Regions from separate parts of the Arthrobacter sp. D2-10 genome, predicted to be linked through region 1. Evidence: riboswitches for the same ligand, from Rfam matches in the RefSeq annotation. Region 1 holds a riboswitch; each other region holds the start of a gene.
The links. Region 1 has a riboswitch for S-adenosylmethionine ahead of M1D74_RS10595 (aminotransferase class V-fold PLP-dependent enzyme). Riboswitches for the same ligand answer to the same signal wherever they lie in the genome.
Positions count from the first base shown of each region.

Region 2: linked by a shared signal. The riboswitch ahead of M1D74_RS01525 (ABC transporter ATP-binding protein) and the one ahead of M1D74_RS10595 (aminotransferase class V-fold PLP-dependent enzyme) in region 1 are both predicted to bind S-adenosylmethionine.
Region 3: linked by a shared signal. The riboswitch ahead of metX (homoserine O-acetyltransferase MetX) and the one ahead of M1D74_RS10595 (aminotransferase class V-fold PLP-dependent enzyme) in region 1 are both predicted to bind S-adenosylmethionine.

Region 1 is NZ_CP096431.1:2,271,052-2,273,299, forward strand. It holds gene M1D74_RS10585 (cold-shock protein) at 1-33, shown strand, start outside; gene hisN (histidinol-phosphatase) at 187-1,011, shown strand; SAM riboswitch class IV at 1,069-1,183, shown strand; gene M1D74_RS10595 (aminotransferase class V-fold PLP-dependent enzyme) at 1,227-2,248, shown strand, end outside.
Region 2 is NZ_CP096431.1:292,628-294,875, reverse strand. It holds gene M1D74_RS01530 (hydroxyacid dehydrogenase) at 1-981, shown strand, start outside; SAM riboswitch class I at 1,102-1,202, shown strand; gene M1D74_RS01525 (ABC transporter ATP-binding protein) at 1,208-2,044, shown strand; gene M1D74_RS01520 (aliphatic sulfonate ABC transporter substrate-binding protein) at 2,113-2,248, shown strand, end outside.
Region 3 is NZ_CP096431.1:1,254,873-1,257,120, reverse strand. It holds gene M1D74_RS05825 (DUF222 domain-containing protein) at 1-191, opposite strand, end outside; gene metX (homoserine O-acetyltransferase MetX) at 397-1,533, opposite strand; SAM riboswitch class IV at 1,558-1,690, opposite strand; gene M1D74_RS05815 (VOC family protein) at 2,015-2,248, shown strand, end outside.

The DNA of each region.
Region 1 (2,248 bases):
GGCCCCCAGGCTGAGAACATCTCCGTTCTCTAAGTCTTAGAGCTTCCAGGAAAGGCGCACCGGCCAATCGGCCGGTGCGCCTTTCTTTCGTTTAAGATCGTGGTTCTGAAAGTCGTCCATGTCCACGCCAGCGCGCCAGTTCCGGCCTGGCGCATCTGGAAGCCCTGACCATATAGGTTGAAGGGTATGAACCTCCAGAGCTACAACGATGACCTCCGCCTTGCCCATGTGATGGCCGACTCCGTGGACGACCAGACCATGTCGAGGTTCAAGGCACAGGATCTGGCGGTTGAAACCAAGCCTGACTTCACTCCGGTCACGGATGCCGACAAGTCGGCCGAAGAAGCTATCCGCGGACAATTGTCGCGAGCCCGCCCCCGCGACGCCGTTCTCGGTGAGGAATTCGGAAGCAGCGGCGCCGGCTCCCGGCGATGGATCATCGACCCGATCGACGGCACCAAGAACTTCGTCCGAGGGGTTCCGGTGTGGGCCACCCTCATCGCCCTCGTTGATGAGGGTCGTCCGGTTGTCGGCGTCGTCAGCGCTCCTGCCCTGGGCAAGCGCTGGTGGGCGGCGACCGGAACCGGTGCGTTCATGGGCAAGTCGCTTGCCGCGGCAACCCGCCTGCGGGTTTCGAGCGTTTCCCGGCTGGAGGACGCCTCCCTCTCCTATTCCAGCCTCACCGGGTGGAAGGAACGCGGGAACTTAGACGAGTTTATGTCGCTCACCGACTCGGTCTGGCGTACCCGCGCTTATGGCGACTTCTGGTCGTACTGTCTGGTCGCGGAGGGTGCAGTGGACATCGCATGCGAACCGGAATTGAATCTGTACGACATGGCTGCGTTGGTGCCCATTGTTACGGAGGCCGGCGGGCGGTTCACATCACTCGAAGGTGCTGACGGCCCCTTCGGCGGGAACGCACTGGCTACCAACAGCATTCTGCACAACGATGTGCTGAAGATGCTCAACCCCTCGCTGGACGATCTCCTGCAGAAAGGCGCCGGCGCCTGACAACGCCGCGTAACAAAATCCGCATCTTATTCGGGACTGCCCTATTCTGAACTACTAGGTCACGAGTGCCAGCGCTAAACCCCGGTTTGCTGGCCGGCAACCCTCCTTCCGCGGTGGGGTGCCCCGGGTGACGACCAGGCCGTCCAGAAAATTGGTTCGGCAAGCGCGGGGCCAACCTCGGTGGAGCCCCATGAGAATTTGTGGGGTAAATTCCTGTGACCAATGCACTTCTCGAAGACGTTGATGGGCTGACCACTGCACCACTTGCTGCAGTTCTCGGCGCAGAACTGCAGGCACCGGTGATTGACGGCGCGACGGTTCGCTACGTCAACCTGGATTACGCAGCATCTACGCCCGCGCTTCAGTCGGTAAATGACTATGTGCAGCGCGTTCTTCCCTACTACGCGAGCGTTCATCGGGGTGCCGGATACGCTTCGCAGATTTCAACGTCTCTGTATGAGAACGCTCGGAGAACGGTCAGGACCTTCGTCGGTGGCCGAGAAGACGACGCGGTCATCTTCACCCGCAACACCACGGATTCCCTCAATCTCCTGGCGGGCTGCGTACCGGTGGACGGGGAGGTTCTTTACCTCGACCTGGAACACCACGCCAACCTCCTCCCCTGGTTCGACCGCCCTCACCGCGGAATCGTCGCAGCAGAGACCATCGAAGGAACGCTGACTGCGTTGGAGGAAGAACTGGAGTCCGGCCGTGTGAGTCTCCTCGCCGTGACGGGCGCCTCGAACGTCACCGGGGAGATCCTACCGATCGACCGGCTCGCCCGTGTGGCGCATGAGCACGGGGCGCGCATCGTCGTCGACGCCGCCCAGTTGGCCCCGCACCGGCGGCTGGACCTGGTCAGGGATGGCATCGACTACGTCGTTTTCTCCGGTCACAAGCTGTACGCCCCTTTCGGAGCCGGTGTGCTGGTTGGGAGGCCTGACTGGCTCGACGCCGGGACGCCGCACCTCGCCGGTGGCGGAGCTGTGAAAACGGTGAAGGTTGATTCGGTGGCCTGGACAACCGGCCCAGCCCGGCATGAGGGCGGCTCCCCGAATGTCCTCGGCGCGGCAGCGCTCGCGCATGCGACAGAAGTCCTCGCGGCTCTCGATGCGGATGAATGGCTCGCGCACGAGTCGGCTCTCCGGAACGCTCTGATTGAAGGGCTTGCCGCCCTGTCCGGCGTGACGGTGCACCGTATCTTCTCGGACAGCACCGATGCGATAGGAGTGGTGAA
Region 2 (2,248 bases), 1.6 Mb from region 1:
ATGCCCCGCAGCACTGTGAACCGAATTTTTCCAGGCTCAGTCCTGGATGAGCTGGCGGAAGTCGTAGACCTCGTCTCGCGTGAACCGCTCGAGGATTTACGGGACCCAGCGGTTCGAACAATACTTTCGGACATCGACGTACTGATCACAGGCTGGGGAAGCCCGAAGGTCGACGAGGAAGTGCTCAGCACGGCTCCGAAACTCCGCGCCGTTTTCCACACGGCGGGGACGGTGAAGGGAGTGATTAGCCAGGGATGCTGGGAACGTGGCATCGCCATCAGCTCTGCGGCTGCGGTCAATGCAATTCCCGTCGCGGAGTACACCATGGCGATGATCGTCCTGGCCAACAAGCGTGTCCTGCCGCTGGCCGATGCTGTTCGAACCAACCGTGGCCGAGTATCTCCCGAAGAGCTTTTCCCCGGACTCGGCAACTTCGGAAAGCGGGTCGGAATCATCGGGGCCTCACGCATCGGGCGGCAGGTTATCCGTTTGCTCGCCGCCTACGATCTTGAAGTCGCCGTCGCTGACCCTTTCGTCGACAAAGCGGAGGCAGACCAGCTTGGCGTGCAGTTGAAAGAGCTCGACGAACTACTCCCCTGGGCCGACGTGGTATCACTCCACGCGCCATCCATCCCGGAAACACGGGGCATGATCGATCGTCGCCGCATCGGCCTTATGCGGGCCGGCACAACCTTCATCAACACGGCGCGGGGAGAGATCGTAGATCAACAAGCGCTCACCGAGCGGCTTCAGACCGGTGACATCTTCGCCGTTCTCGATGTCACATCGCCGTCCGTGCTGCCAATGGACTCTCCGCTGTACGATTTGCCGAACGTGTTGCTCACTCCCCACATTGCGGGTTCGTTGGGGTCGGAGCTTGCCCGGCTGGCACAGTCCTCCATCGAAGAGTTACGGCGGTTCACGAACGGCGAACCGCTCGAGCACCAGATCAAGACCGACCTCCTGCCCATCACTGCCTAAGGAAAATTAGGGCGGTGGACTGGCCGCTCGAGTACCCTCGGCACGCCCTCGGGACTGGCGGAACGCGTTTTGTTACGACACATGTTGCGCCGAAGGCTCAGAAAGTCGTTTAGTTGAAGCTCACCATCCCGAGCGGCCGAGAGACCTGGATCGTTGACGCCGCAGCAACCCTTACCTGCTATTCGCAGGGGAACGGGTGCTACTGCCAGGAGCGATGGAGTGTTTCATGAGTACCCTTTTGAGTGCACAGCAGCAGGCGTCCCGGAAGACACAACCCGGCGCCGCCGGCAAGCAAGCCCTTCCCCTGACATTCTCCTCACTGGTCCGTTCCTTTGGCAGCGGCAGCGCTGAGCATGTGGTCCTGAGGGACATCAACCTCGAGGTTCGCGCCGGTGAAGTGCTGGCGATTGTCGGAGCGAGCGGCTGCGGAAAATCAACCCTGCTTCGGGCCGCGGCCGGCCTCGACTCACCTACCGGCGGCAAGGTTCTGATCGACGGCACCGCCGTCAACGGGATCGACGACCGCTGCGCCTTCGCCTTCCAGGAACCCCGCCTCCTTCCCTGGCTCTCCCTGCGTGCCAATATCGCAATCGGACTGCCCAAGGGAACCAGCGCCGCAGCCGGCAAGGCAAAAGTCACGGAGCTCCTCGGTCTCGTCGAGCTAGCCGACTTCGCCGGGCACCGCCCCCGTGAGGTCTCGGGCGGCATGGCACAGCGCGCGTCGCTGGCCCGGGCACTCGCACGCAACCCAGGTGTACTGCTGCTCGATGAGCCATTCGGTGCGCTGGACGCACTGACCCGCCTGAAGATGCAGGACCTCCTGCTCGATATCCACCGCGCGCAGCCCACAACGGTCCTGCTCGTCACGCACGACGTCGACGAAGCCCTCCAGCTTGCCGACCGCATCATCGTGCTCGGCAAATCAGCGGACCCGGCTCACCCCGGAGCATCCGTCACCGAGGTGCTCACCGTGCCGGGCGAGCGCCCCCGCGACCGCAATTCGGCTGAGCTCGGTCGAATGCGGAGCTCACTGCTCGCCACTCTCGGCGTCAAAGGCCACTAGCGCACCCACCACTTGTTCCGCCGTCGTGCCCGTCCGCGCGATGGCTGCCGTCCATGCAAAGGAAAATCATGATCCGCACCCGCTCACCCTTCACCCGCCGTGCCGTCGTCTCCGTAGCGCTCGCCGCAAGCAGCGCTTTCGCACTGACCGGCTGCCTCGCCGGCGAGAACGCCGCCTCCACCGAAGAGGCGGGATCCGGTGAAT
Region 3 (2,248 bases), 1.0 Mb from region 1:
TCATACGGGGAAGCTTCCTCCACCACAGCACGGGCGTGCGTATCGATGCCGGATTCGTTCAGCCCGTCGATCTCCCAGCCGAAGGCGGCTTCAAAATCATCCTCCGACCAATCCCGAGACGCCTCGGCATACATCTCATCAAGAGCCGCCTCATAGGCGTCCCCACCAACCTCCGCGCTCCCCAACTCCATACAAAACACTCAATCATCCACCACCGACAATTTCGGATCCGGACTCGGAGGCTGATGATCATCCTGCCGGCATTTCCCAACAGCGGACGAGGATGATCTGTTCAGGTCCTCGCAGCACGTTTGAAGCATCTACTCCCGTTGCTCCTGCGTTGCTCTAACTACCGAATGGAGCCAGCCCGAACAGAAGGCCACCCAACCTTCGGGGCTAAGCAGCGCCGTCGTCGTCGTAGAAGGCCGCGTGCAGGGCGGGTTCCAGCTGGCCGATCTCCGTGAGGAATGCGTCATGGCCAATAGGAGAGGTAATGGTATGGACAGCCACATTACCCGGCAGTGCAGACGCCAGCTCGAAGGACTGGGCCGGCCAGTAGAGACGGTCCGAATCAACCGCAGCGATGAAGAATTTCGCTTTCGTGTCCGCCAGGGCTGTTGTCAGGCTGCCACGGTCACGGGCAACGTCATGGCTCATCAGCGCTTCGGTGAGGACCACATAACTGTTGGCATCGAACCGGCGAACCAGCTTATCCGCCTGATGATCGAGGTAACTCTCAACCTGGTAACGCCCCCGTTCGTGCGGCAAGGCTGCCCCGAACGGCTCCTCAAGCCCCTGCGCAGCCCGTCCGAACCGATGGCCAAGCTCCGCCTCTGAACGGTAGGTGATATGCGCGATTCGCCGTGCCAGCCCCAAGCCCGTCTCCGGACCCGCAGATCCGTAGTAATCTCCGCCGGCAAACCGTGGATCCAGCCTGATGGCCTGAACCTGCGCCTGCGCAAAGGCAATCTGCTCCGCTGTGCTCGCCGCACCGCAGGCGATGACGGCGCAATTCCGTACTCTCTCGGGATGGGTGACCGCCCATTCGAGAGCCCGGGCTCCTCCCATCGAGCCGCCAAGCACGGAATGCCAGGTGCTGATCCCGAGCAGATCGGCAAGCAACGCCTCGGCACGCACTGAATCGCGGATGGTGACGAAGGGAAACCGCGAACCCCACGGCCTGCCCTCCGGATCAAGCGATGCAGGTCCAGTCGACCCGTAACAACCGCCGAGCATGTTGATGGAGACCACGAAGTAGCGGTCGGTGTCGATGGTGCGGCCCGGTCCCACCAGTCCGTCCCACCACCCGTCTTCCGTTGATCCCCCACGGGCTACGTGGGAACTGCCGGTGAGCGCATGCTCGACGAGCACGGCATTGGAGGCATCAGCGTTGAGGGTGCCCCACGTCTCATACGCGAGTACGACGTCGGGCAAGTGACCGCCCGTTTCCAGCGTCAAGGGACCGACGGAAAGCCGTTGGACGACGACGCCCTCCACCTTTGTTACCTGGGGATGCGGTTCAACCGTGGTGATGCCTGTCAATCCTGCCGCCTTCAGAGCTCGCGCTTGCTCCTGCACGCCACATGCAGGGCCTGGTCGTCACCCGGGGCACCCCACCGCGAAGGAGGGTTGCCGGACAGCAAGCCGGGGCCGCCGGCGGGCAGAACCCACCGCACTGTCACTCGTGACCTCATACAAGAGAACCCGAAGAGGGCAGGAAACGGCAACTATTGTGACTCGCGGTGAAACAGACGGTTGCGTCGGGGCGCTCAGAGCCGGCGCGGACGCAGTGCTTGAGTGGGGCCGTCTCGTCTATGGGTAACGGCGGCCCCACCCAAGGGGAACACCCATTGGGTGTCCCGGCAGGAAGATCCGGCGGTCTCGGAACCGGCCTCCCTGTGTGACTCAACTATGCGTGGCCGACCTTGGGTTTTACTTGGACCTTCAAGTCCTCTCATTGTGACTTAGGCAACCCTAAGTCGAGGCGTCCATCACAAAGTGCCAAAATGGGGCCATGCGCCTGGATCATGTGTCTTATGCCTGCGAACCCGACGGTCTGACTGCCACTGCGGAGCGGATTTCCGACGCTCTGGGCATCGAATTCGTGAAGGGTGGCGTCCACCCACGATTCGGTACCCGCAACATGATTTTTCCTCTCGTCAATGGTCAGTACCTTGAGGTTGTGGAGGTACTCGACCACCCCGCCTCGGACAAGGCGCCCTTCGGCCAGGCCGTACGCGCGAGGTCG